Regions from separate parts of the Cedecea sp. Ae19-4 genome, predicted to be linked through region 2. Evidence: predicted binding sites of a transcription regulator. Region 2 holds the regulator's gene; the other holds the start of a gene.

Region 1 (15,613 bases), on a different contig from region 2:
GCAAGGCGTTTCTGGCTCAGCTAAACGACGACGAACTGACGGGCCTGCTGCACCGCAAAGGTCTGCACAGCTACACGCCAGCCACGCTGACTTCGCCGCTGCATTTAAAAGAAGATTTAGCGCAAACCCGCAAGCGCGGTTATTCATTTGACGATGAAGAGCATGCCCTGGGGCTGCGCTGCGTGGCTTCGTGCATCTACGATGAACACCATGAGGCATTCGCGGCGATCTCTATTTCTGGCCCGATTTCGCGCATCACCGATGACCGCGTGACGGAGCTGGGTGCGCTGGTGATCAAAGCCGCGAAGGACATTACTCTGGCTTACGGCGGCGGGCGCTAGCCCGCTCGCCTCACTTCCCCAAACCGCTGGCTGAAGCGCTGGCGGCGGCGATAAGCATAAACATCTTCTACATAGCCATCGCGGATGCGGGTTTGCAAAGCGCGCCAAAAGTCGGCGCGGAACAGGTCGGCGTGCATTTCATCGAATAACGGGCGAATGCGTTTGTCTGCACAAAGATAGTGCCGGAACTCTTCCGGGAAAACATCTCCCGGCGAGATGCTGTACCACGGCTCCGAAGAGAGTTCATCTTCCGGGTAACGCGGCGGCGGAATATCCCGGAAATTCACCTCGGTCATGTAGCAAATTTCATCGTAATCGTAGAACACCACCCGCCCGTGACGCGTCACGCCAAAGTTTTTAAATAGCATGTCGCCAGGGAAGATATTGGCTGCCGCCAGTTGACGAATGGCATTGCCGTACTCTTCCACCGCATCCCTTAACTGCTGGCCTTCTACCTGCTCCAGCCACAAGTTAAGCGGCACCATTCGCCGCTCAATGTAGAGATGGCTGATGGCAATGCGGTCGCCAAGATCGGTCAGTTTTTCAGGCACTTCTTCAAGCAGCAGCGACATGAGGTCGGCACTTATCTGCCGCTTATCCAGCACGAAGTTTTCAAACTCCTGCGTATCCGCCATGCGCCCCACGCGGTCATGCTCTTTTACCAGTTGGTAGCAGGCACGGACCCTTTCGGCGGTGACTTCTTTTTGCGGCGCGAATTTGTCTTTTATCACTTTAAAAACGCGATCGAAGCCCGGCAGCGTGAACACCAGCATCACCATGCCGCGTATGCCGGGTGCCTCAATAAACTGCTCGGCCGTGCTGTGAATGTAGGTCAGATATTCGCGATAGCTTTCGGTTTTGCCGTGCTTCTGGCAGCCAATCGCCATGTACAGTTCGGCGGTAGTTTTTCCCGGTAGAATCTCGCGTAGCCACTCCACGAGCGCGGCGGGGAAAGGGGCATAAACCATGAAATAGGAACGCGCAAAGCCGAAAACGATACTGGCTTCGGGGGAGCTGGTCAGGCAGGTGTCTACCATTAACCGGCCATCATCGGTGCGATGGATCGGCAATAAAAAGGGAATTTTTCCTCCCGGCAGAACCAGTTTGCCAACCAGCCAGGCGGCTTTATTGCGGTAAAACAGTTCATTAGCCACTTCCAGCGTGGCCGTCCGCAATGTTTCTGCGCCGAAGGTTTCATGCAGATGGGCGAGGATAAACCCCACATCCCGCGCAATATCCTGCCAGGGCAGGCGCAGCGGGAGATCGGAGAGCAAGGTCGTGAGCAACGTCGTCCAGCCTTGCTCCGGGAAAAAAGTTTTTGCCAGTGGGCGAGGCAGCGGCCGAAGCTGTTTGCCTGCCTGGGAGCTGAAGATAAAAAGCCGCTCGGGAGTAAGCGAGCGGTGGTCGAAGAGCCGACAATAGACAGAATTAAAAAAGCTTTCGGCAATTTCAAAACGCGGGTAATCCGGCAGTAGCCGGGTGTATTGCTCTTTCACACGCAGTAAAAAGGCCGCGTCGGTGTTCTGCCCGCCGGTAATGCAGCGAAGCTGTTCTACGACGAGACCTACGTGGTGATCGTACAGGTTGATGCGGCTTTTCATCGCCTGTTGAACGGCGTGCCAGTCGGCCTGTTCAAAGCGCTGCTGGGCACCCGCGGTGACCTCCAGAAATCGACCGTATTGCGCGTCAAACCCCTGCAGGATGGTGTGGGCAATTAGCAGCTCCAGCCTGTGTGACATTTATTTCTCCCCTCACCCCGGCCCTCTCCCAAAGGAGAGGGGGAAAATAAAGTTTGTTCAGAACTGCTCTTCTTCCGTCGAACCTGTCAGCGCCGTGACGGAAGAAGCGCCGCCCTGGATGACGGTGGTTATGCGGTCAAAGTAGCCGGTGCCCACTTCCTGCTGGTGAGAAACGAAGGTGTAGCCTTCAGAAGCGGCGGCAAATTCAGGCTGCTGTACCTTCTCAACATAGTGGCGCATGCCCTCCCCCTGCGCATAAGAGTGCGCCAGATCGAACATGTTGAACCACATGCTGTGGATCCCCGCCAGGGTGATGAACTGGTATTTGTAACCCATGTCCGACAGTTCTTGCTGGAAGGACGCGATGGTTTTGTCATCGAGGTTTTTCTTCCAGTTAAACGACGGCGAACAGTTATAGGCCAGCAGTTTGCCTGGGAAGCGCGCATGGATGGCTTCCGCGAAACGGCGGGCCTGGTCCAGGTCGGGTTTAGAGGTTTCACACCAGACCAGGTCGGCATAAGGCGCGTAGGCCAGGCCGCGGCTGATAGCCTGCTCAATGCCAGCGCGTGTACGGTAGAAACCTTCCTGCGTGCGCTCACCGGTGATGAATTCGCGGTCGTATTCGTCGCAGTCGGAGGTGATCAGATCTGCCGCATCAGCATCGGTACGGGCGATCAGCAGCGTTGGAACCCCCATCACATCAGCCGCCAGACGAGCAGCGGTCAGCTTCTGGATAGCTTCCTGAGTTGGGACCAGGACTTTGCCGCCCATGTGGCCGCATTTCTTCACGGAAGCCAGCTGGTCTTCAAAGTGCACCGCAGCGGCACCCGCCTGAATCATCGACTTCATCAGTTCGAAGGCGTTCAGCACGCCGCCAAAACCGGCTTCTGCATCGGCAACGATAGGCAGGAAGTAGTCAATGTGGCGTGGATCGCCCGGTTCAATATTGGATGCCCACTGGATCTGATCCGCACGCTGGAAGCTGTTGTTGATCCGATCGACAACCGCAGGGACAGAGTTCGCCGGGTAGAGCGACTGATCCGGGTACATGCTGGACGCCAGGTTAGCGTCCGCCGCAACCTGCCAGCCGGAGAGGTAGATGGCTTCGATACCCGCTTTCGCCTGCTGTAAAGCCTGGCCGCCGGTTAACGCCCCCAGACTGTTTACGTAGCCTTTTTTCGACTCGCCGTGCAGCAGGCGCCAGAGTTTAGCCGCTCCGTGCTGCGCCAGAGTACACTCCGGGGTCAGCGAACCGCGCAGTTTCACGACGTCTTCTGCGCTATAGGTACGCTTAATGCCTTCCCAACGCGGCTGTGTCCAGTCTTGTTGTACTTGTTGAATCTGTTGGCTACGAGAGGTTTTCATTTCAGATGCTCCATTTTTATAGGGTTAGGTTCAGGCAAGCAGGCGGTAGCCCGGCAGCGTCAGGAAGTCGATTAACTCTTCTGAGGTGGTAATTTGTTCCATCAGCCGCGCAGCTTCATCGAAGCGTCCCTGGCTAAAACGCTGGTCGCCCAGCTCGTCCTGAATCACCAACATCTCTTCGGCAAGCATCTGGCGGAACAGCGCTTTCGTCACGGTCTGGCCGTTGCTTAGCGTCTTTTGGTGATGGATCCATTGCCAGATGGAAGTACGGGAAATTTCAGCGGTCGCAGCATCCTCCATCAGCCCGTAAATCGGTACGCAGCCGTTGCCGGAGATCCACGCCTCGATGTACTGCACCGCAACGCGGATGTTGGCGCGCATACCTTCTTCGGTGCGCTCGCCAGGGCAAGGCTCAAGCAACTGCGCCGCGGTGATGGGGGCATCTTCGCTGCGGCTGATGTCCAGCTGGTTCTGGCGTTCACCCAGCGCTTTGCCAAACACCTCAACAACCGTGTCCGCAAGGCCCGGATGCGCAATCCAGGTACCATCATGGCCGTTATTGGCCTCCATCTCTTTGTCCGCTTTGACTTTGTTCAGTACCCATTCATTGCGAGCGCTGTCTTTGCTCGGGATAAAGGCCGCCATGCCGCCCATTGCAAATGCACCGCGACGATGACAGGTCTTGATCAGCAGCCGCGAGTAAGCGTTCAGGAAAGGTTTATCCATCGTCACGGACTGCCTGTCCGGCAGGACGCGATCCGGGTGGTTTTTTAGGGTTTTGATGTAGCTGAAGATGTAATCCCAGCGACCACAGTTCAGGCCCACGATGTGATCTTTCAGGGCGTGCAGGATCTCATCCATCTGGAAGACCGCTGGCAGCGTTTCTATCAATAAAGTCGCTTTAATGGTGCCACGTGGCAGATCGAAGCGATCTTCCGTGAAGCTGAAGACTTCGCTCCACCAGGCCGCTTCCTGCCATGACTGGGTTTTGGGCAGATAGAAATAAGGGCCGCTGCCTTTAGCCAGAAGGGCATCCACGTTGTGGAGGAAATAGAGCCCGAAGTCGAACAGGCTGCCAGGGATCGCTTCCCCGCGCCAGGTCACGTGTTTTTCAGGCAGATGCAGGCCGCGCACGCGGCAAACCAGTACCGCCGGGTCTGGCTTCAGCTGATAGATTTTTCCCGCTTCGTTTGTCCAGCTGATGGTGCCGTTTATCGCATCGCGCAGGTTGATTTGCCCGTCAATGACTTTGCTCCAGCTCGGCGCCAGGGAATCTTCGAAGTCGGCCATAAAGACTTTTACGTTAGCATTCAGCGCGTTGATCACCATTTTTCGCTCAACCGGACCGGTAATTTCTACCCTGCGGTCGAGCAGATCCTGCGGAATACCACGAATCTGCCAATCACTCTTACGAATGGAATCTGTTTCCGAATTGAAATCAGGAAGCTTTCCACCGTCGATGGCCTGCTGTTCAGCAATGCGAGATGCCAGCAGCTTGTTGCGCTGTGGAGTAAAGCGGCTCACCAGCTCGCCGAGGAATTCTACGGCTTCCGGGGTGAGGATCTGCTTCTCTTGCTCGCCAAACGGCTGGCTAAAGGCCAGCTCTTCGCTAACTGTCTGTTGTGTCATTCGGTTACTCCTTCGTCTTATCCCGTCGAGACGGCCAAAAATGAATCGCGCACGGCTGTGCAGTTTTCATGCAACAGAATTAAGACTACTTGATGATTTTTTAAAATCAAAAACAATTTCCATTTTTGATTTTAAATTGATTTATCATATTGATATTTATGAGATTAAAGTTTAATCAAGGCGGGAAGTGATTTTCAGAATAGAAAAAAGGCGCCGAAGGCGCCTGGAATGGGAAGCTGAAACGCTTAATCGAGCGTCGGGTTCATGTGGCGAAGGTCGAATGGCGTAATCTGGTAGACGTAGTAGTTCAGCCAGTTAGTGAACAGCAGATTGCCATGGCTGCGCCAGGTCGCGTGAGGTTTCTTCGCCGGATCGTCTCCTGGGAAGTAGTTATACGGCACCTCTGGCTGAAGCCCCGCATCGACATCGCGGAAGTACTCGCCGGACAGCGTCAGCGCATCATATTCCGGGTGACCGGTTACGAACGCGATGCGCTTATCCCTGCTGCCAAACAGGTAGGCATCGCCCTGTTCTGTTTCGGCAAAGATCTCCAGATCGGTGTAATCCCGGATCAGCTGCGCAGGGAAGTCGGCATAACGAGAATGAGGCGCCAGGAATGAATCATCAAAGCCGCGCGTCAGTAAAGCATGAGGCTGAGTAACATTGTGCTCGTAGACGCCAGAAAGTTTTTCATCTCGAGTTTGTTTTGGAATACCGTATAAAATATTCAGCGCGGCCTGGACGGCCCAGCAGACAAACAGCGTCGAGGTAACATGATCTTTGGCCCATTCCAGCACCTGCTGGATCTGCGGCCAGTAAGCCACATCATTAAATTCAACCAGTCCAAGCGGAGCGCCGGTGACGATCAATCCGTCATAGTTGTCGTGTTTAATGTCATCAAAATTACAGTAAAAGTTATTGAGGTGCTCGCCAGGCGTATGGCGAGATTCACGGCTGTCGATACGCAGCAGCTGGATATCCACCTGCAGTGGAGAGTTGGAGAGCAGCCGCAGGAACTGGTTTTCCGTCTCAATTTTCTTCGGCATCAGATTCAGGATCAGTACCTTTAACGGACGTATTTCCTGATTGCTGGCGCGCGATGTCGTCATCACAAAGACGTTTTCTTCACGCAGGAAATTGACGGCTGGTAGCTCGTCCTGCACCCGAATCGGCATAACCTTATATCCTCAAAGCATACGTTTAAACGTTTAGACATCCAGACACCTGACGATACCGAGTTTATGATTCAATGTCGAGTCAGAAGCGAAAAGGTGAAAATGTTTCATTTAAGAGTGATAGCCAAGAGCAGATGCTTACGCTGGATTGAAGACAGGAACTCAGTGAATAACTCTGTCGTAGAAAGATAAAAATATGAAGGGTACAAAAAGCAAAAAACCCCGGCCTTTCGGTCGGGGTTAATGCTGATTTGATGCCTGGCAGTTCCCTACAATACGCGTATCATCCTGATACTCGCCCCTCCGGGGCCGATGCACGCGGCGTTCAAACGTGTTCCCGACACGTTTGTCGCATGCCCATGCTCGTGCAGGGAATGGCCTGATACCACATAAACAAAAAACCCCAGCCATCAGGCTGGGGTTTTCTGTTTTATTTGATGCCTGGCAGTTCCCTACTCTCGCATGGGGAGACCCCACACTACCATCGGCGCTACGGCGTTTCACTTCTGAGTTCGGCATGGGGTCAGGTGGGACCACCGCGCTACGGCCGCCAGGCAAATTCTGTTATTGACCGTTATATTTCCATATAACCATCAATCTAATCCTGAACTAAGCTGAAAATCTTTCGTCTCTCAAAACACCTTCGGTGTTGTAAGGTTAAGCCTCACGGATCATTAGTACTGGTTAGCTCAACGTATCACTACGCTTACACACCCAGCCTATCAACGTCGTCGTCTTCAACGTTCCTTCAGGACCCTTAAAGGGTCAGGGAGAACTCATCTCGGGGCAAGTTTCGCGCTTAGATGCTTTCAGCGCTTATCTTTTCCGCATTTAGCTACCGGGCAATGCCATTGGCATGACAACCCGAACACCAGTGATGCGTCCACTCCGGTCCTCTCGTACTAGGAGCAGCCCCCCTCAATTCTCCAGCGCCCACGGCAGATAGGGACCGAACTGTCTCACGACGTTCTAAACCCAGCTCGCGTACCACTTTAAATGGCGAACAGCCATACCCTTGGGACCTACTTCAGCCCCAGGATGTGATGAGCCGACATCGAGGTGCCAAACACCGCCGTCGATATGAACTCTTGGGCGGTATCAGCCTGTTATCCCCGGAGTACCTTTTATCCGTTGAGCGATGGCCCTTCCATTCAGAACCACCGGATCACTAAGACCTGCTTTCGCACCTGCTCGAGCCGTCACTCTCGCAGTCAAGCTAGCTTATGCCTTTGCACTAACCTCACGATGTCCGACCGTGATTAGCTAACCTTCGTGCTCCTCCGTTACGCTTTAGGAGGAGACCGCCCCAGTCAAACTACCCACCAGACACTGTCCGCAACCCGGATCACGGGTCTACGTTAGAACATCAAACATTAAAGGGTGGTATTTCAAGGTTGGCTCCACGCAGACTGGCGTCCACGCTTCAAAGCCTCCCACCTATCCTACACATCAAGGCTCAATGTTCAGTGTCAAGCTATAGTAAAGGTTCACGGGGTCTTTCCGTCTTGCCGCGGGTACACTGCATCTTCACAGCGATTTCAATTTCACTGAGTCTCGGGTGGAGACAGCCTGGCCATCATTACGCCATTCGTGCAGGTCGGAACTTACCCGACAAGGAATTTCGCTACCTTAGGACCGTTATAGTTACGGCCGCCGTTTACCGGGGCTTCGATCAAGAGCTTCTCCTTGCGGATAACCCCATCAATTAACCTTCCGGCACCGGGCAGGCGTCACACCGTATACGTCCACTTTCGTGTTTGCACAGTGCTGTGTTTTTAATAAACAGTTGCAGCCAGCTGGTATCTTCGACTGCCTTCAGCTCCACCCGCGAGGGGTTTCACTTACCGACAGCGTGCCTTCTCCCGAAGTTACGGCACCATTTTGCCTAGTTCCTTCACCCGAGTTCTCTCAAGCGCCTTGGTATTCTCTACCTGACCACCTGTGTCGGTTTGGGGTACGATTCAATGTTACCTGATGCTTAGAGGCTTTTCCTGGAAGCAGGGCATTTGTTACTTCAGCACCGTAGTGCCTCGTCATCACACCTCAGCGTTAATAAGCGTCCGGATTTACCTAAACGCTCCGCCTACATGCTTAAACCGGGACAACCGTCGCCCGGCTAACATAGCCTTCTCCGTCCCCCCTTCGCAGTAACACCGAGTACAGGAATATTAACCTGTTTCCCATCGACTACGCCTTTCGGCCTCGCCTTAGGGGTCGACTCACCCTGCCCCGATTAACGTTGGACAGGAACCCTTGGTCTTCCGGCGAGCGGGCTTTTCACCCGCTTTATCGTTACTTATGTCAGCATTCGCACTTCTGATACCTCCAGCAAACCTCACAGTTCACCTTCGACGGCTTACAGAACGCTCCCCTACCCAACAACACATAGTGTCGCTGCCGCAGCTTCGGTGCATGGTTTAGCCCCGTTACATCTTCCGCGCAGGCCGACTCGACCAGTGAGCTATTACGCTTTCTTTAAATGATGGCTGCTTCTAAGCCAACATCCTGGCTGTCTGTGCCTTCCCACATCGTTTCCCACTTAACCATGACTTTGGGACCTTAGCTGGCGGTCTGGGTTGTTTCCCTCTTCACGACGGACGTTAGCACCCGCCGTGTGTCTCCCGTGATAACATTCTTCGGTATTCGTAGTTTGCATCGGGTTGGTAAGCCGGGATGGCCCCCTAGCCGAAACAGTGCTCTACCCCCGAAGATGAGTTCACGAGGCGCTACCTAAATAGCTTTCGGGGAGAACCAGCTATCTCCCGGTTTGATTGGCCTTTCACCCCCAGCCACAAGTCATCCGCTAATTTTTCAACATTAGTCGGTTCGGTCCTCCAGTTAGTGTTACCCAACCTTCAACCTGCCCATGGCTAGATCACCGGGTTTCGGGTCTATACCCTGCAACTTAACGCCCAGTTAAGACTCGGTTTCCCTGCGGCTCCCCTATACGGTTAACCTTGCTACAGAATATAAGTCGCTGACCCATTATACAAAAGGTACGCAGTCACCCCATAAATGAGGCTCCCACTGCTTGTACGTACACGGTTTCAGGTTCTTTTTCACTCCCCTCGCCGGGGTTCTTTTCGCCTTTCCCTCACGGTACTGGTTCACTATCGGTCAGTCAGGAGTATTTAGCCTTGGAGGATGGTCCCCCCATATTCAGACAGGATACCACGTGTCCCGCCCTACTCTTCGAACTCACAGTATGTGCATTTTAGTGTACGGGAGTATCACCCTGTACCCTGCGACTTTCCAGACGCTTCCACTAACACACAAACTGATTCAGGTTCTGGGCTGCTCCCCGTTCGCTCGCCGCTACTGGGGGAATCTCGGTTGATTTCTTTTCCTCGGGGTACTTAGATGTTTCAGTTCCCCCGGTTCGCTTCATTACGCTATGTATTCACGCAATGATAGTGTGACGAATCACACTGGGTTTCCCCATTCGGAAATCGCCGGCTATAACGGTTCATATCACCTTACCGACGCTTATCGCAGATTAGCACGTCCTTCATCGCCTCTGACTGCCAGGGCATCCACCGTGTACGCTTAGTCGCTTAACCTCACAACCCGAAGGTGTCTCGTAAGACACAATCGATATTGTGAAAATTTGAGAGACTCGAACATGTCTTAACCTCATTCTTTATTACGGAAGAATAAGACGACATGTCGTTTCAATTTTCAGCTTGTTCCGGATTGTTAAAGAGCAAATATCTCAAACATGACTCTTTCAAGTCAGCTTTGAGATAGTTCGGCACGCAACTTTCACTTACATACCAGCAAGTGGCGTCCCCTAGGGGATTCGAACCCCTGTTACCGCCGTGAAAGGGCGGTGTCCTGGGCCTCTAGACGAAGGGGACACTGAAGTCTCAATCGCAAGACGCCTTGCTTCTCTACATCTATCAGACAATCTGTGTGAGCACTACGCGGGTTGTATCTTTTAGGTAAGGAGGTGATCCAACCGCAGGTTCCCCTACGGTTACCTTGTTACGACTTCACCCCAGTCATGAATCACAAAGTGGTAAGCGCCCTCCCGAAGGTTAAGCTACCTACTTCTTTTGCAACCCACTCCCATGGTGTGACGGGCGGTGTGTACAAGGCCCGGGAACGTATTCACCGTAGCATTCTGATCTACGATTACTAGCGATTCCGACTTCATGGAGTCGAGTTGCAGACTCCAATCCGGACTACGACGCACTTTATGAGGTCCGCTTGCTCTCGCGAGGTCGCTTCTCTTTGTATGCGCCATTGTAGCACGTGTGTAGCCCTACTCGTAAGGGCCATGATGACTTGACGTCATCCCCACCTTCCTCCAGTTTATCACTGGCAGTCTCCTTTGAGTTCCCGGCCGAACCGCTGGCAACAAAGGATAAGGGTTGCGCTCGTTGCGGGACTTAACCCAACATTTCACAACACGAGCTGACGACAGCCATGCAGCACCTGTCTCAGAGTTCCCGAAGGCACCAATCCATCTCTGGAAAGTTCTCTGGATGTCAAGAGTAGGTAAGGTTCTTCGCGTTGCATCGAATTAAACCACATGCTCCACCGCTTGTGCGGGCCCCCGTCAATTCATTTGAGTTTTAACCTTGCGGCCGTACTCCCCAGGCGGTCGACTTAACGCGTTAGCTCCGGAAGCCACGCCTCAAGGGCACAACCTCCAAGTCGACATCGTTTACGGCGTGGACTACCAGGGTATCTAATCCTGTTTGCTCCCCACGCTTTCGCACCTGAGCGTCAGTCTTTGTCCAGGGGGCCGCCTTCGCCACCGGTATTCCTCCAGATCTCTACGCATTTCACCGCTACACCTGGAATTCTACCCCCCTCTACAAGACTCAAGCTTGCCAGTTTCGAATGCAGTTCCCAGGTTGAGCCCGGGGATTTCACATCCGACTTAACAAACCGCCTGCGTGCGCTTTACGCCCAGTAATTCCGATTAACGCTTGCACCCTCCGTATTACCGCGGCTGCTGGCACGGAGTTAGCCGGTGCTTCTTCTGCGAGTAACGTCAATCACCAAGGTTATTAACCTTAATGCCTTCCTCCTCGCTGAAAGTACTTTACAACCCGAAGGCCTTCTTCATACACGCGGCATGGCTGCATCAGGCTTGCGCCCATTGTGCAATATTCCCCACTGCTGCCTCCCGTAGGAGTCTGGACCGTGTCTCAGTTCCAGTGTGGCTGGTCATCCTCTCAGACCAGCTAGGGATCGTCGCCTAGGTGAGCCATTACCCCACCTACTAGCTAATCCCATCTGGGTTCATCTGATGGCAAGAGGCCCGAAGGTCCCCCTCTTTGGTCTTGCGACGTTATGCGGTATTAGCTACCGTTTCCAGTAGTTATCCCCCTCCATCAGGCAGATCCCCAGACATTACTCACCCGTCCGCCGCTCGTCACCCAGGAGCAAGCTCCCTGTGCTACCGCTCGACTTGCATGTGTTAGGCCTGCCGCCAGCGTTCAATCTGAGCCATGATCAAACTCTTCAATTTAAAAGTGTTTGATGCTCAAAGAATTAAAACTGTTTATAAAATCAGTAGTCACTCTTCAAGACTTGATATTTGTTTGCATCCGGAGATGCTGAGATACCAATCCTGCGAGTGCCCACACAGATTGTCTGATAAATTGTTAAAGAGCAGTGAGTCAGTCGCTTTCGCTTGCTAACTCGAGGTGGCGTATAATACGCTTTCCTCTTTCAGAGTCAATCCTTAATTTCAGGATTTTTCACTCTCATCGCCGCCGTTACTCTGTGATGTTGTTCACATGTTCCGTGTCGATGGAGGCGCATTATAGGGAGTTCTCCCGGCGCTGCAACACTAAAATGACAGAAAAATGACTGACTGCTGCATTCCACAGCAAAACCCCGCCTTATACCCTTTTGCACACAGACTTATCCACAATCCGGATTTGAACTTAAAATTCGCGAGCGCGACGCAAACGTTTTCGCTACAATGCACCGCGATAAAATGGACACCCCCGATGGGGGCGTTAGCTGAGTTTTCGTCTCTTCTTTTCCTTAATTTCCCTTTTCTGCGCCGCCAGAACTAAGGTGAAGACTAAAATTCAGCTAACGCTCTTCTATATGCGAACCAAAGCCAAGGGATAAAACCATGTCACAACGTCGTCCTGTACGCCGCGCACTGCTCAGTGTTTCTGACAAAGCCGGTATCGTCGAATTCGCTCAGGCCCTCTCCCAACGTGGAGTGGAGCTGCTGTCCACCGGCGGAACCGCCCGCCTGCTGGCAGAAGCAAACCTGCCGGTAACCGAAGTCTCCGACTACACCGGTTTCCCGGAGATGATGGACGGACGCGTCAAAACGCTGCACCCGAAAGTTCACGGCGGCATTCTGGGCCGTCGCGGTCAGGACGATGCCATCATGGCGGAGCACGCCATCTCTCCTATTGATATGGTCGTCGTTAACCTTTATCCATTTGCCCAGACCGTTGCCCGCGAAGGCTGCTCTTTAGAAGATGCGGTTGAGAACATCGACATTGGCGGGCCAACCATGGTTCGCTCCGCAGCCAAGAACCATAAAGATGTGGCGATCGTAGTAAAGAGCAGCGACTACCAGGCGATCGTTGCCGAGCTGGACGCCAACGAAGGATCCCTGACGCTGGAAACCCGTTTCGATCTGGCGATCAAAGCTTTCGAACACACTGCGGCCTACGACAGTATGATCGCTAACTACTTCGGTAGCCTGGTCCCGGCCTATCACGGCGAAAGCAAAGATCCTGCCGGGCGGTTCCCACGCACGCTGAACCTGAACTTCATTAAGAAGCAGGATATGCGTTATGGCGAAAACAGCCACCAGCAGGCCGCCTTCTATATAGAAGAAGAAATCAAAGAAGCATCCGTGGCAACCGCGGCCCAGGTTCAGGGCAAAGCGCTCTCCTATAACAACATCGCGGATACCGATGCGGCGCTGGAATGCGTGAAAGAGTTCGACGAACCAGCCTGCGTTATCGTTAAACACGCCAACCCTTGCGGCGTGGCCGTCAGCGGTTCCGTACTCGAAGCCTACAATCTGGCTTATAAAACCGATCCAACCTCTGCCTTCGGCGGCATCATCGCTTTCAACCGTGAGCTGGATGCAGAAACCGCACAGGCCATTATTTCTCGCCAGTTCGTCGAGGTCATTATCGCCCCTTCCGCCAGCGAAGAAGCGCTGAAGATCACCGCGGCCAAACAGAACGTTCGCGTCCTGGTTTGCGGCCAGTGGCAGAAACGCACGGCTGGCCTCGATTTCAAACGCGTCAATGGCGGCCTACTGGTTCAGGATCGTGATTTGGGTATGGTGACAGCAGGCGATCTGCGCGTAGTCACTAAACGTCAGCCGACCGAGCAAGAACTGCATGACGCGCTGTTCTGCTGGAAAGTGGCGAAGTTCGTTAAATCCAACGCCATCGTTTATGCCCGTGACAATATGACCATCGGCATAGGCGCAGGCCAGATGAGCCGCGTCTATTCCGCAAAAATTGCCGGTATCAAAGCCAGCGATGAAGGCCTGGAAGTAAAAGGTTCTGCTATGGCATCTGATGCTTTCTTCCCATTCCGCGATGGGATTGATGCCGCCGCCGAAGCTGGCGTGAGCTGTGTGATCCAGCCGGGCGGTTCCATTCGTGATGATGAAGTCATTGCCGCCGCCGACCAGCATGGGATCGCAATGATCTTCACCGATATGCGCCACTTCCGCCATTAATTACCGGAGCGTTTATAGATGAAAGTTTTAGTTATTGGTAACGGCGGGCGCGAGCACGCGCTGGCCTGGAAAGCGGCTCAGTCCCCTTTAGTACGTACTGTATTTGTTGCACCAGGTAACGCAGGTACCGCGCTGGAGCCAGCGCTGCAGAACGTTGCTATCAGCGCGACAGATATTCCAGCTTTGCTTAGCTTTGCGCAGAACGAAAACATCGACTTAACCATCGTCGGTCCGGAAGCGCCGCTGGTGATTGGCGTGGTGGATGCCTTCCGCGCCGCTGGCCTGAAAATCTTCGGGCCTACCGAAGGGGCTGCACAGCTGGAAGGCTCGAAGGCTTTTACCAAAGACTTCCTGGCTCGCCACAATATCCCGACGGCGGAATACCAGAACTTTACCGAAGTTGAGCCTGCGCTGGCTTACCTGCGAGAGAAAGGCGCGCCGATCGTGATCAAGGCCGACGGCCTGGCCGCAGGGAAAGGCGTTATTGTGGCGATGACGCTGGAAGAAGCGGAAGCTGCCGTCAATGACATGCTGGCGGGGAACGCGTTTGGCGATGCAGGTCACCGTATTGTTATTGAAGAGTTCCTCGATGGCGAAGAAGCCAGCTTTATTGTGATGGTAGATGGCGAGCACGTTCTGCCGATGGCCACCAGCCAGGATCATAAACGCGTTGGCGACGGCGATACTGGCCCAAACACCGGCGGCATGGGTGCTTACTCTCCCGCTCCGGTTGTGACTGACGAAGTGCATCAGCGCACCATGGAACGCGTGATTTGGCCAACCGTGCGCGGTATGGCTGCCGAAGGGAATACCTACACGGGCTTCCTGTATGCCGGATTGATGATCGACAAGCAGGGTAATCCGAAGGTGATTGAGTTCAATTGCCGCTTCGGCGATCCAGAAACTCAGCCCATCATGCTGCGTATGCAGTCAGATCTGGTCGAGCTGTGCCTCGCTGCCTGTGATGGCAAGCTGGATGAGAAAGATTCTAAGTGGGACGAACGTCCGGCTCTAGGGATCGTGCTGGCGGCGGGCGGTTATCCGGCCGACTATCGTAACGGCGACGTTATCCATGGTCTGCCACTGGAAGAAGTGGCCGATGGCAAGGTGTTCCACGCCGGGACTAAGCTCAGCGAAGATGACCGTGTGCTCACCAACGGCGGGCGCGTGTTATGCGTGACTGCGTTGGGCGAAACGGTAGCCAAAGCGCAACAGCGCGCGCTGGAGCTGAAAAAAGAGATTCATTGGGAAGGCAGTTTCAGCCGCTCGGATATCGGTTATCGCGCCATTGCGCGTGAAAACGCGAAGTAATCCCGACAGTACACACTAAACCGCCCGCGTGGCGGTTTTTTTATACCTAGAAATCGCCAGGCTTAGGCTGCCAACTGCAGAAGTTCTGGTTCGCCACCAGCAGCAGCTGTGAACCTTCCGGGGCTTCAAGCCAGGCAATACTGACGTCAAGGGAGGAGTTGCTCTGACGGCGCGCTATATGGCTCAGGGAGGCGCTATCAAGCTTTGGCGATAACGTTTCGCCTTCGCAGGTCGTTACCGTGCCGTTCTGGTGCCAGCGCCCCTGGCGCAGCACAACGTGGCCGATGCGCAGCGCTTCGCTAGTCTCACGAATACGATTGGCGTTGAACTGGTACAAAGCCACCTGATCGTTAGAAAGCTGCT
Region 2 (15,613 bases):
AGCAGCCCGTGGCCGAACAGAATAGCGGGCAGCCAGATGGAGGTGCCGATCGCCACGGCGGCCATGTCGGTAGCGCTGTAGCCGCCGGCCATCACGGTATCGACGAATCCCATTGCAGTTTGAGCGACCTGCGCGATGATGACAGGTATCGCCAGGGCAAGGAGCTGGCGAGCTTCGGTGAGGTACTTCTGCATGATTACACCTGATTATTTTTATATGTATGAGAGACTAAAAAAGCCGCCAAAACAGGCAGCAAGAAGATGAACTGGGGAAATAACCAGTCTATTGTAGCGGGAGTTTATTTATACGCCAGTCAAAAATAGAGCCAGCGCACGCCCCGCACTGGCAAGCTGATTTTCCAACTGCTAAAGTGCGAAAATGTCTGTTAATGGCGGTAGCGTTACCGTCTGCGAATTGCCAGGAGTTTTTAGATGTTTACAGGTATTGTGCAGGGCACGGCGACCCTGATTTCCATCGATGAGAAACCGAATTTCCGCACCCACGTTATTGATATGCCGACTGAAATGCTGCCAGACCTCGAAACCGGGGCTTCGGTGGCGCATAACGGCTGCTGCCTGACGGTAACCGAAATCAACGGCAATCACGTTAGCTTTGATTTGATGAAAGAGACGTTGCGCATCACCAACCTCGGTGAGCTAAGCGTGGGCGACAGCGTGAACGTTGAGCGTGCTGCCAAATTTAATGACGAAATCGGCGGACATTTAATGTCGGGTCATATTATGACCACGGCCGAAATTTCAAAAATCCTGACCTCAGAAAATAACCGCCAAATCTGGTTTAAGATTCAGGATAAGACCCTGATGAAATATATCCTTTATAAAGGTTATGTGGGCATCGACGGGATCAGCCTGACGGTGGGCGAGGTGACCGCCACGCGTTTTTGCGTGCATCTGATCCCTGAAACACTGGAGCGCACTACGCTTGGTGCTAAAAAACTGGGGCAGCGCGTGAACATTGAAATTGACCCGCAGACCCAGGCAATTGTCGACACCGTTGAACGCGTGCTGGCTAGCCGTGAAGCGGCAATAGCAGCGGCGATTCCCGCTAGCGAATAAACATTCTTCAGCCATAAAAAACGGGGCCAGTTGGCCCCGTTTCTCGTTCTTAACCAGGATTAATCTTCTTCGTTAAACCCGTTTTCGACTGCAGTTTTCATAAACCACTCGCCGCTTTTCTTAATCGTGCGCTGCTGGGTATTAAGATCCAGCGACACAAAGCCATAGCGGTTTTTGTAGGCGTTGCACCATGACCAGTTATCGATAAATGTCCACATGTGGTAACCAAGGCAGTTGCTGCCCTCGCTGATGCCCTTATGCAGCCACTTCAGGTGGTCACGAACGAAATCAATCCGGTAATCATCGTTGATTTGGCCGTTGTCGATAAAGCGCTGTTCGTTTTCGACGCCCATGCCGTTTTCTGAAATATAGCAGGCCGGGTTGCCGTAATTTTCACGCAGATTGGTGAGAATATCGTAGATCCCGCGCTCGTAGATTTCCCAGCCACGATAAGGGTTCATTTTGCGACCCGGCATTTCGTAGGACTCAAAGAACCACTCCGGCATAAACGGACTTTCCGGGTTAACCAGCGTGTCGCGACACTTAATGCGGCGCGGCTGGTAGTAGTTAATCCCCAGTAAGTCTACGACGCCCGCAGCGAGCAGGGCTTTGTCCTCAGGCTGACAGGCAGGAAGTTTATCGTGCTCTTTCAGGAACGCGACCAGCTCAGCAGGATATTCACCGCGCAGTGCCGGGTCGAGGAAACTGCGGTTAAACATCAGGTCGGCCAGGTTGGCGGCCTTTACGTCAGCCGGGTTTTGCGAACGAGGGTAAGATGGTGTCAGGTTGAGAATGATGCCAATCTGGCCGTCATCGCTGCGGGCATGGTAAGCCTTGACCGCTTTAGCGTGGGCAAGCATGGTGTGGTAAGCGACGGTCACCGCGCGGTTGAAATCCACCACGTTAGGGTAGTGGTAGTCATAGAGGTAGCCGCATTCAACCGGAACAACCGGCTCGTTGAAGGTAAACCAGTGCTTCACGCGATCGCCGAAAAGCTCGAAACAGGTATTGGCGTAGGCGGCGTAGGCGTCAACCACTTCACGGCTTTCCCAGCCGCCTTTTTCCTGCATCACCATGGGCATATCAAAGTGGTACAGGTTGATAAATGGCTTAATGCCCTGAGCCAACAGTTCGTCAATCACCTGGTTATAGAACTCAACCGCCAGCGGGTTGACTTCACCCGTGCCCTCGGGAATCAGACGAGCCCAGGAAATGGAGGTGCGGAAAGTATTGTGATTGAGCTTTTTCAGCAGGGCGATGTCTTGCTTCCAGCGCTGATAAAAAGTTGAGGTGTTTTGCGGCCCGACGCCGTGGTGGAAACGGTTAGGCTGCTCGGCGAACCATCGGTCCCAGATGGTTTCAGATTTGCCAAAGTTCAGCGCTTCGCCCTCGGTTTGTGGGCCGGAGGCTGCGCTGCCCCACCAGAAATGCTCAGGAAATGCGTATTTCATCGTTGTCCTCACGGTCTGACCTGCCATCTCCGACAGGCAATCATTGATACGGCTAATGCCCAGATTGTCTGTGATTGATGAAACCGGTTTCCATCCCAGGAAATGATATCTGTTAAGCAGATCAAGCCGCTAAGCGCAGGCAGGGCTAAACCTGTGAGGTTAATCACATTGGTGCGCAAAGAGAGACAATTGCAAAGAAGAAAACCCGGCATTCACCGGGTCTGTTTTAACGGGGTACGCGCAGGCCGTGCTCAATGCCCCGGCTGAAAACAACCTGCCAGAGCTGAATGTCGCGCGCCCGGAAAGCGCCGGCGCAGGCATTCAGGTAGTAGCTAAACATCCTTTTAAAGCGCTCAGAATAGTTGCCTTCGATTTCTGACCAGGTTGCCAGAAAACGCTCGTGCCAGGCCATCAGCGTTTTGTCATAGTCGGCGCCGAAGTTGTGCCAGTCTTCCATCACAAAATGCGGTTCGCTGGCCTCGGCAATCTGCCGCACCGACGGCAGGCAGCCATTAGGGAAAATGTACTTATTGATCCACGGATCGACATTATTGTCGGTCTTTTTAGAACCTATTGTGTGTAGCAGGAAAATGCCGTCCGGCTTGAGGTTGCGGTCGGCAACGTCAAAGTAGGTGGCATAATTTTTAGGCCCGACGTGCTCAAACATGCCGACGGAAACAATGCGGTCAAATTGTTCGTTCAGGTCGCGGTAGTCCTGTAAAAGGATGGTGACATCCAGGCCTTTGCAACGCGCCTGCGCCATTTTTTGCTGTTCTGCTGAGATAGTCACACCAAAGACGGATACGCCATAGTTGCGTGCTGCAAACTCGGCCAGACCGCCCCAGCCGCAGCCGATATCCAGCAGCTTCATACCGGGTTTCAGCTGCAGCTTTTCGCAGATCATTTTGAGCTTGGCATCCTGAGCGTCGCTGAGATTTGTCGCGTCTTTCCAGTAACCGCAGGAGTATTGCATGTGCTTGTCCAGCATCCGGCTGAACAGATCGTTGCCAAGATCGTAATGCTCTTTCCCGACTATCCATGCGCGCTTTTTAGACTGCAGGTTAACCAGTCTTGCCGCCGCAATGCGCAGGGTATCTTTGAAATGGTGGGGGAGTTGGTTTTCCAGCCCGGCACGCAGGACTTTAGTGAAAAAGATATCCAGCCGTTCACATTCCCACCAGCCGTCCATATAGCTTTCGCCAAGGCCGAGAGAACCTTCCTGCAGAACGCGTTTAAAAAAGTTCGGGTTTTTGACCTGAATATCAAAGGGGTTTGGGCCGTTGAGGGTGATACCTGCCCGGCTCAGCATTTCATTTGCGATACGATACCATTCGTTATCTCGTACGCTCACTTCTTCTATACACGATGAACTCATAGCTTCTCCATCACCTTGTTGTGATCAGAACCTTAAAACAGCGTAGACGCTATTCCCGGCTTGTGAGAACTCTCACGGAAAATTCCGCGTGCCTGATATCCGACGTAGAACAGAGAAAGGGGGGATTCTCCCTTACTGAAAGGCCATCCATGGAAAAACGGAAGCGCTCCGGCTTCCGCAAAATAAAATTGATAAGGCTTATCGTAGAACCGCAATTACTATAAGCCCGTTTAATTGAGGGTTCAATGGAATATTGTTAGCAAGCTAATCACACAACATTCACATTATCATGCAGGTTACTGTGCGCGGGACAGCTCGATGTGGCCCTTGTTGGGTGCTTCGCGTTGGGACGCGAGTTGCAGGGCATAGCCCAGACCAGCAAGCAGGACTGTCGCCAGCATCACGCTGGTGGTGGTCAGCAGCGGCGTAGTGACCAGCCAGGAAACCATTAAGCTTGCCAGGAAGCAAAGCCCAAGCTGCAGGGTGTTTTGCAGGGCTGCGGCTTTCCCGGTTGCCTGCGGGAAAGGCAGCAGGGCCGAGGACACCACGATAGGGTAGATGGCGCCGTTCGCCGCGGCCATCACGCAGAACGGAATAAGCAGCAGCGTCAGATCAGCATGGCCGCTCACCGCCACGCCCCAGGTGGCGACCACGCTCAGGGTATACAGCGCCAGCAGCCACGGAAGTAGCTGTTTGCCACTCCACTTTTGCAGCGCGCTGCGGCAGCCATAGCCACCAACCAGGAAAGCGACAGTCTGCGGCATGTAGCTCAGGCCAATCGCCGCGGGGCTGTAGCCCATCTCATTCAGAATAAATGGCGAGCCGGTAAGCCAGGCGAAAAAGCTGGCGGAACAGGCGGCGTAAATCAGCACGTTGCCACCGTAAACGCGGGAACGTAATAAAGAGAAGAAGCTGACTTTATTGTCTTCGGTTTGCCCGTGGTGCTGAGTCCGGGGCTTGAGGCGCAGCGTGGGGATCATCAGCAGCAAAGCGACGGCGAACAGCACGGCAAAAATAGCCTGCCATTCAAAATGGTTCAGCAGCCAACTGCCGAGCAGCGGGGCCAGCGCCGGAGAAAGCCCGACCAGCGGCATGATGGTGGCAAAAATGCGGCCAGCGCGGTTGGCGGGATAATAATCAGTCACCAGGGCCTGCCAGCTAACGGCGGCTGAGCAAACGCCCACGGCCTGAACAAAGCGCAGCACCAGCAGCGTGGTGGCATCCTGCACCCAAAGCATTCCGATACAGCCGGCGGCAAACATGGCCAGGCCAATCAACAGCACAGGTTTACGCCCGAAGCGGTCGGAAAGCGGGCCCCAGATTAGCTGGGCAAAAGCAAAGCCGGCGAGGAACAGGCTCAGGCTGGCACTCACGGCGGAGGCGGTGGTACCCAGATCTTGTTGAATGGCGGCAAAGGCGGGCAGGTACATGTCGGTGGCCAGGAAACCCAGCACGCTCAGCCCCGCAAGCCAGATAAGAAATCCCTTTGATGGTTGCATATTTCACTCTTGATTTTGATAGCAGGTTAACGGGGCAGGAGTCTACGGAGTGCAAAACCGCTTGTGAAACGCTAATATTTGCAAATTGCATTCAAATTTTTTGCAGGCAGAAATATGTGGTCTGAATATTCGCTGGAAGTGGTTGATGCCGTGGCGCGAAACGGCAGCTTTAGCGGTGCAGCCCTGGAGCTGCATCGCGTGCCTTCTGCCATCAGCTACACGGTGCGTCAGCTTGAAGAGTGGCTGGCCGTGCCGCTGTTTGAACGGCGTCATCGGGACGTTGAACTGACCGCCGCCGGGGCGTTTTTTCTCAAAGAAGGTCGGTCTGTTATCAAAAAAATGATGGCAACGCGCCAGCAGTGCCAGCAGATAGCCAACGGCTGGCGTGGGCACCTGTCCATTGCGGTAGACAATATCGTTAAACCTGAGCGTACTCGCCAGCTGGTGCTGGATTTTTATCGTCATTTCCCGGATATCGAGTTAAGGGTTTCCCAGGAAGTGTTCAACGGCGTGTGGGATGCGCTTGCCGACGGGCGAGTTGAGGCGGCGATTGGCGCCACGCAGGCTATCCCGGTCGGGGGGCGTTACGCTTTTCGGGACATGGGGGCGCTAAGCTGGCGCTGCGTGGTTTCCGCTGACCATCCGCTTGCGCAACGGGAAGGTATCATTCTGGATGATGACATTCGTCCCTGGCCATCCCTTGTGCTGGAAGACACATCCCGTTCGTTACCCAAGCGCATTACCTGGCTGCTGGACAACCAACGCCGCGTGGTGGTGCCGGACTGGGCGTCGGGGGCGGATTGCCTGACGGCGGGATTATGCATTGGTATGGTGCCGACGCACATTGCCCAGCCGTGGCTCGTCAGGGGCGACTGGAAAGAGCTGATGCTGGAGAATCCATTCCCGGACGCGGCCTGCTGCTTAACCTGGCGGCAGGATGATGCTTCGCCCGCTTTGAGCTGGCTGCTGGACTATTTGGGTGACAGTGAGACGATGAATCAGGAGTGGCTGCAGGAGCCGGGTAACACATTCCCGGCCCCGAAGAGGCTTAGCGGCGGTAATCGCGGAACGGGCCGTCGGCAACCGAGCGGCGTTCAATCAGACGAGGATGGACTTCAATCGTCTGCGACTCTTCGCGCTTATTAATGATGCGGTCGAGCAGCATGTTAAACGCTGTTTCGCCCAAACGCTCTTTCGGCTGGTGGATTGTGGTCAGCGCTGGAGAGAAATAGCGGGCGTTGCGCACGTTGTCGTAGCCGATGATAGAAATGTCCTGCGGCACGCGCAGCCCCATTTCGTCTGCGGCGCAAATTGCACCCATCGCCATAATATCGCCGCCGCAGAAAACGGCGGTAGGGCGATGCGGCTGGTTAAGCAGTTGCTGCATGGCGCGATAACCAGACTCTGGTTCGAAATCACCCTGAACCACCCAGTTATCCGGCACTTTGATATTGGCTTCTTCAAGCGCCTTCAGGAACCCTGCATGGCGGCCGCCGCCGGTATTTCGCTCCAGCTGACCCGGAATAGCACCGATATCGCGATGGCCACGTTCAATCAGGTAGCGGCCCGCAAGGTAGCCGCCGTGGAAGGCGTTATCGACCACGGAATCGGTAAAGTCCGCACGAGCTTCGCCCCAGTCCATCACCACCATCGGAATATGGCGGTACTCTTCCAGGGTTGAAAGCAGCGTCTCAGGGTATTCGGAACACATGACCAGCAGCCCATCCACGCGTTTTTGCGCCATCATGGACAGGTAAGCGCGCTGCTTTTCAAAGTTGTTGTGCGCGTTACCCAGAATCAGGGTGTAGCCCTTGGCGAAACAGCTGTTCTCAACGGATTCAATAATTTCCGCAAAATAAGGGGCTTCGCTTGAGGTGGCAAGCAGGCCGATGGATTTGGTGTGGTTGACCTTCAGGCTGCGAGCCACGGCGCTAGGCGAATAGTGCAGCTCTTTGATGGCTGCCCAGACGGCGTTGCGTGTCTCTTCCGCCACAAAACGGGTCTTGTTAATGACATGTGACACAGTGGTAGTGGAAACGTTTGCGCGCTTCGCTACGTCCTTAATCGTTGCCATTAGATGTCACTCCAGACCATATCGTAAACTCCTGATAACTCATGTGTTAAACGTTTGCCTTCGCTAACTCCTGGGGCAACACGTTGGTTGCAGGCCTGTCGGGGATGCGACATACAGCGGGAGGAGGGCGTTGCCGGGCGATACGCGGTAAATTAGCGAAGGATTTTGGCTTATCCCGGGGCAAAGTGGAAGAGGGAAAACCGATATCTGTGCAAATCCAGCAGGATTTTTATCGCTAATTGTGGGAAAATCACCCCACATACACTTTGTAGGGAAATAAAAGGAGCTTACGATGAGTACCGATCTGAAGTTTTCCGTGGTGACTACGGTTATCGTACTGAGTCTGATTGTTGCCGGGGCGCTAACCGCCGTCCTGCACTGATTTACAAAGGGCCGCTTTCGCGGCCCTTCTCGTATATAGAAGAAAAGCGTTGCTTCCCTCCTTCGTGGTTAACCGCTAAAAATCAGCCCGCCAGGTTTTGCGCAATAAATTCCCAGTTGACCAGCGCCCAGAAGTGGTCGAGATAAACCGGGCGCGCGTTGCGGTAATCGATGTAGTAAGCATGTTCCCATACGTCCACGGTCAGCAGCGGTTTTGCTCCGGTTGTTAATGGGGTACCTGCGTTAGAGGTCGAGACGATAGCCAGGCTGCCGTCGCTATTTTTCACCAGCCATGTCCAGCCGGAGCCGAAGTTTTTGATGGCCGCTTCGGTGAACTGCTTTTTAAAGGCTTCCACGCTGCCAAAAGCGTGGTTGATGGCTGCCAGCACGTCACCGGTCGGCTCCCCGCCGGCATTCGGCGCCAGGCAGTGCCAGTAGAACGTATGGTTCCAGACCTGGGCCGCGTTATTGAAGATCCCGCCGTCAGATCCTGTCACGATCTCTTCCAGCGTTTTACCTTCAAACGGGCTGCCTTTGATCAGATTATTCAGGTTAGTGACGTAGGTCTGGTGATGTTTGCCGTAATGGTATTCGAGTGTTTCGGCTGAGATATGCGGTGCCAGCGCATCTTTGGCATAGGGCAGGGCGGGTAGTTCGAACGACATGGCTTCACTCCTTGTTATTTTGCTTCACAATATAACTACATTTTGTGTGGTTATAAGGTTAGCAAATTACGAGAGTGCAAAAAAGCGCAATGAAACAACAAAATAAAACAGCCCGTGCCGGGCTGTTAATATTTTAATCAGTCTGATTAGCCCGAAAGGGCGCGATAAGATTAACGAATAGTTTTTGGCGTCATGACCCGGCGGGCGCCCACGTAATGGCGCTGCCAGTAATCTTCGCTCAGGGAGGTGATCTGAATATCGCGGCCGCTGCGCGGGGACTGAATAAACTTCCCGTTGCCAACGTAGACGCCAACGTGATCGGCGGTGCCACGGCCCTGGGTACGGAAGAACACCAGGTCACCGCTTTCCAGTTCGCCGCGGTCAACGGAGGAGGCATCGCGCAGGTGATACATTTCATTGGCGGTGCGTGGAATACGGATATTCACCAGATCTTTATAAGCGTAATAAATCAGCCCGCTGCAGTCGAAACCTGTGCGTGGGGAAGTACCTCCCCAGCGATACGGTTTTCCAATTTGCCCCATCAGCTTGTTCATGGCCGTTTTTTGCGCTTTCTGCACGCGCACTTTATGCGCCTGCGCGATGGTCAGATTTTTTTCCGACTTCACCTTAACGCACTGCTTTTTATGCCCTTTACGATGAGTGCATCTTTCAGTGTAGGCAACGGTGGCTGAGGCTGGCTGTAGGGCTAATTTCTGCGAGGTTTTTTTGCTGCTAGTTTTAGCGAGGGTGCTGCTTTTGCCTGAGGTGGTGTGTTTTGCCACTTTGGCTTTCGCCGGTGAGGTTGTTTTTTTACCGGACTTCTTTGTGGAGGCTGTGCTGACCTTCGGTTTTGCTTTTTCTTTGCCCTTGTTGCTTTTACTGGTTGTTGTCTTGGCCGGATGGCCTTTTTGTGCAACAGGATGGCGGGCGTGCTCGGACGCCTGCGCCAAAGGTGTATAGGGCAAAGCAAATAGCAGAGCACATAGCGTGATAGAGATTTTATTTATCCGCGCCACTCGTCAATCCCCTGATAAATGAAGACACGATGCTAACCATCATGCCTGCGTATGATTTTTGCGAAACCCGACGATTCTAATGCATAAAAGCCGATAATGTTAATAGGCAAATACTATTTAACGGTCAAAAGTGTAAGCTATAGCTAAAAAATTAGCCATTCCAGGGTGTTATCCGCTGTTTAATTGATCTTGAATGAAGCAAATTGCTCATTTTCGCGCGCCGTAAAAGTGTTATTCTTAAGGTATGTTTGCGCGCCAGGCGGGGGAAAGAGAAACCCTGATAAAAATGGTGTTTTCTGCCCGGGGCGCAACTGGCTACAATGGCAGGCTATTGCCGTATCAAGGTTTGAGGAAGCAAGACAATGAGCACTATTGAAAAAATTCAACGCCAGATCGCTGAGAACCCGATTCTTCTCTATATGAAAGGTTCCCCGAAGCTGCCGAGCTGCGGCTTCTCCGCTCAGGCCGTTCAGGCGCTGTCCGCCTGCGGTGAGCGTTTCGCCTATGTGGATATTCTGCAGAACCCGGACATTCGTGCTGAGCTGCCAAAATACGCTAACTGGCCAACGTTTCCGCAGCTGTGGGTGGACGGTGAGCTGGTCGGCGGCTGCGACATCATCATCGAGATGTACCAGCGCGGCGAACTGCAGGCGCTGATCAAAGAGACTGCAGAGAAGCACAAATCTGAAGAGCCAGGCGCAGAATAATTTCGCCAGCCAGTAAAAAAGCGACCCTCAGGTCGCTTTTTTTATGCTTCAGATTCCGGTTCGTCGGCCAGCGGCAGCGGCCAGCCGCCGAGGCGCTTCCAACGGTTGACTATTTCGCAGAACAGCAGGGCGGTTTGCTCGGTGTCGTACAGGGCGGAGTGGGCCTGCGAGCTGTCAAACTTCTGGCCTGCGGCGATGCAGGCTTTGGCCAGCACGGTTTGCCCCAGTACGAGGCCGCTCAGGGCCGCGGTATCAAACGTCACAAACGGGTGGAACGGGTTGCGTTTCAAAGAGGCTCGCTCTGCCGCCGCCATCATAAAGCTGTGGTCGAACGTGGCGTTGTGCGCCACCATAATCGCCCGGCTGCAGCCGCTGTCTTTAATGCCTTTTCGCACGGTTTTGAAAATCGCGTGCAGGGCATCGTATTCGCTGACGGCACCACGCAGGGGGTTATGCGGGTCAATACCGTTGAACGCCAGGGCTTCAGGCTGCAGGTTCGCGCCCTCAAACGGATCGACATGGAAGTGCAGCGTTTCGTCGGGGGATAACCAGCCGTCTTCATCCATCTTCAGGGTAACGGCGGCGATTTCCAGTAACGCATCGGTTTTAGCGTTAAAACCTGCGGTTTCAACGTCGATCACTACCGGATAAAAACCACGAAAACGGTCGCACAGGCCATGCAATTGCGTGTTGTCTGACATCAGCTTCTCTTAATACGGGGAAAATGCAGCGCGCATTATGGCAAATTTCGGGGAGTGTTGCAGTAAAGGCCGCACAACGTGCGCCTTCAGGGTGTGGATAACTCCCCAATAATAGGAGAGGCGGCCCGAAGTCATTATGAAATAAACCAGAAAAATCAATTCATTGATTTTCATCTGTTAACCACAAAGAGGGAAAAACCACGCTTTTTCCCTCTTTAGTTAGCAACAATCAGGGCGCACAACACGCCCCTTGTTTGACGCTAATCGCCTGAAAATCAGTTACCCAGGCCTTTGCCCGCGTGCTTCTCTTCGATCAGCTCGATTTTGTAACCGTCCGGATCTTCAACAAAAGCGATAACGGTGGTGCCGCCTTTTACCGGGCCGGCTTCACGGGTCACGTTGCCGCCGTTATTGCGAATGCGTTCACAGGCGTCTGCGGCGTTATCCACGCTCAGCGCGATGTGGCCGTAAGCGGTGCCCAGCTCATAGCTGTCCACGCCCCAGTTATAGGTCAGTTCGATAACCGCCGTGTCGCTTTCATCGCCATAGCCGACAAACGCGAGAGAGTATTTGTACTCGGTGTTTTCGCTGGTACGCAGCAGTTTCATGCCCAGCACTTTGGTGTAAAACTCGATGGAGCGTTGCAGGTCGCCAACGCGCAGCATGGTATGAAGTAGACGCATAAAATCCTCGTCGAATGAGACAGTTATTTCTGGAGTCGTTGAGTATAGCGGCGTTTGCGCGCCGCTATCAATGAAAGGTACTGCGGAGTTACAGCGTTGGGTAGTCGGTGTAGCCTTCCGCGCCGCCGCCATAGAAGGACTCTGGGCGCTGTGGGTTCAGCTCGGCATTTTTGTGCAGACGAGCGACCAGGTCCGGGTTGGCAATGAACGAACGGCCAAACGCGACGGCGTCGATCAGGCCTTTGCCGATCAGATCTTCCGCTTTCTCCGGGGTATAGGCGCCAGCGCCAACGATCACACCGCTAAAACGCTCACGGACTTTGGCACGGAATGCCTCGGTGTACGGTTCGCCACCGGCCCAGTCCGGCTCGGACATATGCAGATAAGCAATGCCGCGTTTGCCCAGCTCTTCAATCAGGTACAGCGCGTCAGCCTCTTCGTCCGGGCCGTTGTCCACGTTCTGGAAGGAGCCAATCGGTGATACGCGGATCCCGATGCGGTCGGCACCCCATTCTTTGATCCCGGCATCAACCACTTCCAGCACCAGGCGAGCGCGGTTCTCGCGGCTGCCGCCATATTCGTCGGTACGGTGGTTAGAAGAAGGAGACAGGAACTGGTGCAGCAGATAGCCGTGGGCAGAGTGCAGCTCAACCAGGTCAAAACCGGCGTCACGTGCATTGCCAATTGCCTGGCGGAAGTCATCCACGATGCCCGGAATTTCGTTCAGTTCCAGCGCGCGAGGCATGGAAGTATCTTCGCGAACGGCGTTGCCGTTTTCGTCACGCAGGGAGGTACGGGTCCCGGCACTCAGCGCGGAAGGCGCGACCGGAGCCTGCTGGCCTGGCTGGAGGGTAAAGTGGGAAATACGGCCGGTGTGCCACAGCTGCACCGCCATGTGGCCTTTTTCAGCGTGCACGCCAGCGGTGATTTTTTTCCACGCGGCGATTTGCTCTTCGCTGTGCAGGCCCGGAGCGCCGGCGTAGCCTTTAGCCTGGGCGGACATCTGGGTTGCTTCGCTGATGATAAGCCCGGCGCTGGCGCGCTGGCGGTAATATTCGCCCATCAGCGGGGTTGGGATATCCCCTGGCTCAATACTGCGCAGGCGCGTCAGCGGAGCCATAAAGATACGGTTTGGTACGGTAATAGCGCCAACTTTGAGCGGCGTAAACAGTTTATCTGCTGACATGGTGTTTCCTCAAGTAGACCGGTCGTCTAGTAATTCAGTAAATAAAAAACCTGTCAGGCGACAGGTTCTGCCAATAGGATTCTTACGTGTGCCAGCGCGCTTTCCAGCGGCAGCGCGCTGCGGGAAATTTTTGCCTGCAGGCTGGCGCCTACCCACAGCGAGTACAGCACCATGGCCTGCTCGAGCGCTTCGCCTTCAAAGCGCAGGCTTTTTTCGCTGCGGCCTTTCTCCAGGGCATCAGCAAGCAGAGTGATTAGCTGTGAGCCGCCGTTATTCAGCGCGCCGCGCATATCTTCCGAAAGATCGCAGACTTCTGCTGAAAGTTTCACTATCAGACAGTTACTCAGGTTTCCGCTCTGGCAGAAGTAGCTCAGCATATCCTGGTACCACTTCAGCAGGCGCTGGCGATAATTGCCTTCGCCGTGCGAAAAGTGTTCCGCCACGCGCAGATTAGAAGCCTGGTAATAGCGCTCCAGCATTGCCACGCCAAACGCTTCTTTTGAGCGGAAGTAGTGGTAGAAAGAGCCTTTGGGCACTTCTGCGGTGCGCAACAATTCGCTTAACCCCATGCCGGTAAAGCCCCGGGCAAGGCACAGCCGCTCGCCAATGGCGAGGAGATGTTCGCGAGTGTCGTGTTCAGGATGTCGATTCATGCACTCAAATGTAGTAGACCAGTCAGTCTAATGCAATAGGCGGCGGCCACTTTTTTGTGACCACCATCCCATTAGCGCCTGCGGCAGTCGGCAAGAATATCCGTATCTTTTTGATAAACCGAGGTATGAATATTCATCATACCGAGTAGGGTTGAGAACAAATTGTCCTGGGACACGGCGTCGCTGGCGGCCTTATTGGCCAGGCACTCGCTGTCCAGCGCAAAGCTTCGCTGGTAATCCTGTGACAGCCAGAACAGCAGCGGGATATGTGTCTGCTGCGAAGGCGCGAGCATATACGGCGTACCGTGCAGGTAAATCCCGCTTTCCCCGAGAGATTCCCCGTGATCGGCCAGGTAAACCAGCGCCGTATTCAGTTTATCCTGATGCTGTTTCAGCTTGTCGATAGTGCGGCTCAGCACGTCGTCGGTGTGCAGGATAGTATTGTCGTAGGTGTTAATCAGCGCCTGGCGGTCGCAGTCCTGAATTTGATTACTGTCGCAGGTGGGGGTGACGCGGCGAAAGCTGGTCGGATAGCGCTGGTAATAAGCCGGCCCGTGGCTGCCCATCAGATGCAGCACCAGGACGGTATCCCGCTGCAGGCCGTCGAGAACATTGTCCAGGCGGTGGAGCAGCACATCGTCAAAGCAGGCGCCGTCTTTGCAGTAAACGTCCAGCTTCCACTGGGTCATATCCGTATGCGGAACACGGTCGCAGGCGCCTTTGCAGCCGCCGTCGTTATCCCGCCACAGCACGTTCACGCCGCCGTGGGCTAATACGTCCAGCAGGCCTTCCTGGTGCCGGGCGAGATCCGCATCGTAGGTTTTACGCGGCATCACTGAGAACATACAGGGCACAGAAACCGCGGTTTCCGTCCCGCAGGACGAGGCATTCTGGAAGTAAATCACGCCCTGTTTTTTGAGCTGAGGATTGGTCTCACGCTCATAGCCGCCCAGCGAATAGTTCTCGGCTCTTGAGGCTTCACCGACGACCAACACCACCAGCGTTTTCTTCGGCTGCTGTTTAATCAGCGGGCCTCTTTGCGCGTCTTCGCCAATTTTAATCAGCGTCTGATCCCCGGCAAACCAGCGTTCTTTGCTGTAGCGGCTAATGGCACTGATGTAGTTTGCGGGCGTGACCATTTTCACCACGCTTTTATTGTTCCGGAACAGCGAAGCGTAGTCTTTGTAAAACACGGCGGCGATGAGGATTATCACCAGCAGTCCGGCGAGAATGCCGACCAGGCGAGTCAGCACGGTATGCCACCAGCGCGCCGGCTGAACCTTCACCAGGGAAAGCAACAGGGCGGGGATAATACCCAGCAAGGCCAGCCAGCTGACCAGCTGCGGCGTAACCAGCGCGGTGGCTTCCTGGGAATCTGTTTCAAACACGTTGACCATCATGTTTTTATCAATGACGGCGCCGTAGGTGAACATAAAATAGTTGCTGGCAGCGCAGCCGATGACCAGCAGCACCAGCACGGGTTTGCGCAGCCAGGGCAGGTTCACCACGCTGAAAATCATTAGCCAGCCGCAGAACAGTACCACCGGCACCGAAGCGGCAAACAGCCAGCTATGGAGCGAGTCCGGGGCAATTAGCTGCCAGCTGCGGTGGATAAAAAGAGAATTGATCAGCGTAAAGAAAAATGCGCAGCACAGGTTAAACTGCGCATCGTTACACTGTAACTTTTTTAAAAGGTTCATATAAGCCGTGAATACAAAACTGAATATGCGCTATCCTGGAGAGAGAAGATTAGTTGAACCTTAATTTTCAGCCGCTTTCAGTCGAGAGGCGATTTTTTAGCCGCCCCGCTTGCATCCGGGGCAGACTCAGGCTTCAATTGATGCAAAGTCGTTAATGAGGCGGGTTAGTGTCTGAGCAGCTAGAGTTCTTCCCCATTCAAAGCCCCTGCCGCGGGATCTGCCAGTCGGATGAACGCGGCTTTTGCCGTGGCTGTATGCGCAGCCGGGACGAGCGTTTCCAGTGGCAGCAAATGAGCGACGCCCAAAAGCAGGACGTGCTGCGCCTCTGCCGCCAGCGCTTATTGCGCAAGTTACGAGCAAACAAGCCAAATTCTCCTGAAGAACCTGAGCAGCCCTCACTGTTTTAATCATTCACCGCCGTTATACTCGGGGAAGATTTTTTCCTT

The links. The regulator PurR, encoded in region 2, represses purine synthesis genes. The targets are predictions, from matches to a motif close to CANGCAAACGTTTGCNTG.
Region 1: the regulator PurR is predicted to act here: its motif matches at 12,170-12,187, upstream of purH (bifunctional phosphoribosylaminoimidazolecarboxamide formyltransferase/IMP cyclohydrolase).

Annotation. Positions count from the first base shown of each region.
Region 1 covers NZ_JBCHWG010000002.1:543,497-559,109, reverse strand. The annotation lists gene iclR (glyoxylate bypass operon transcriptional repressor IclR) at 1-341, shown strand, start outside; gene aceK (bifunctional isocitrate dehydrogenase kinase/phosphatase) at 338-2,080, opposite strand; gene aceA (isocitrate lyase) at 2,138-3,445, opposite strand; gene aceB (malate synthase A) at 3,476-5,074, opposite strand; gene metA (homoserine O-acetyltransferase MetA) at 5,320-6,249, opposite strand; rRNA gene rrf (5S ribosomal RNA) at 6,689-6,804, opposite strand; rRNA gene AAIE02_RS15390 (23S ribosomal RNA) at 6,903-9,809, opposite strand; tRNA gene AAIE02_RS15385 (tRNA-Glu) at 10,031-10,106, opposite strand; rRNA gene AAIE02_RS15380 (16S ribosomal RNA) at 10,192-11,731, opposite strand; gene purH (bifunctional phosphoribosylaminoimidazolecarboxamide formyltransferase/IMP cyclohydrolase) at 12,350-13,939, shown strand; gene purD (phosphoribosylamine--glycine ligase) at 13,958-15,250, shown strand; gene AAIE02_RS15365 (DUF1481 domain-containing protein) at 15,297-15,613, opposite strand, start outside.
Region 2 covers NZ_JBCHWG010000001.1:1,117,972-1,133,584, forward strand. The annotation lists gene mdtK (MdtK family multidrug efflux MATE transporter) at 1-194, opposite strand, end outside; gene AAIE02_RS05380 (riboflavin synthase subunit alpha) at 432-1,076, shown strand; gene AAIE02_RS05385 (glycoside hydrolase family 1 protein) at 1,136-2,527, opposite strand; gene cfa (cyclopropane fatty acyl phospholipid synthase) at 2,754-3,902, opposite strand; gene punC (purine nucleoside transporter PunC) at 4,199-5,401, opposite strand; gene punR (DNA-binding transcriptional activator PunR) at 5,516-6,547, shown strand; gene purR (HTH-type transcriptional repressor PurR) at 6,450-7,475, opposite strand; gene cydH (cytochrome bd-I oxidase subunit CydH) at 7,768-7,857, shown strand; gene sodB (superoxide dismutase [Fe]) at 7,940-8,521, opposite strand; gene AAIE02_RS05420 (C40 family peptidase) at 8,692-9,537, opposite strand; gene AAIE02_RS05425 (Grx4 family monothiol glutaredoxin) at 9,900-10,244, shown strand; gene rnt (ribonuclease T) at 10,286-10,945, opposite strand; gene gloA (lactoylglutathione lyase) at 11,221-11,628, opposite strand; gene AAIE02_RS05440 (alkene reductase) at 11,717-12,814, opposite strand; gene AAIE02_RS05445 (TetR/AcrR family transcriptional regulator) at 12,868-13,467, opposite strand; gene eptA (phosphoethanolamine transferase EptA) at 13,539-15,167, opposite strand; gene AAIE02_RS05455 (DUF1289 domain-containing protein) at 15,335-15,574, shown strand.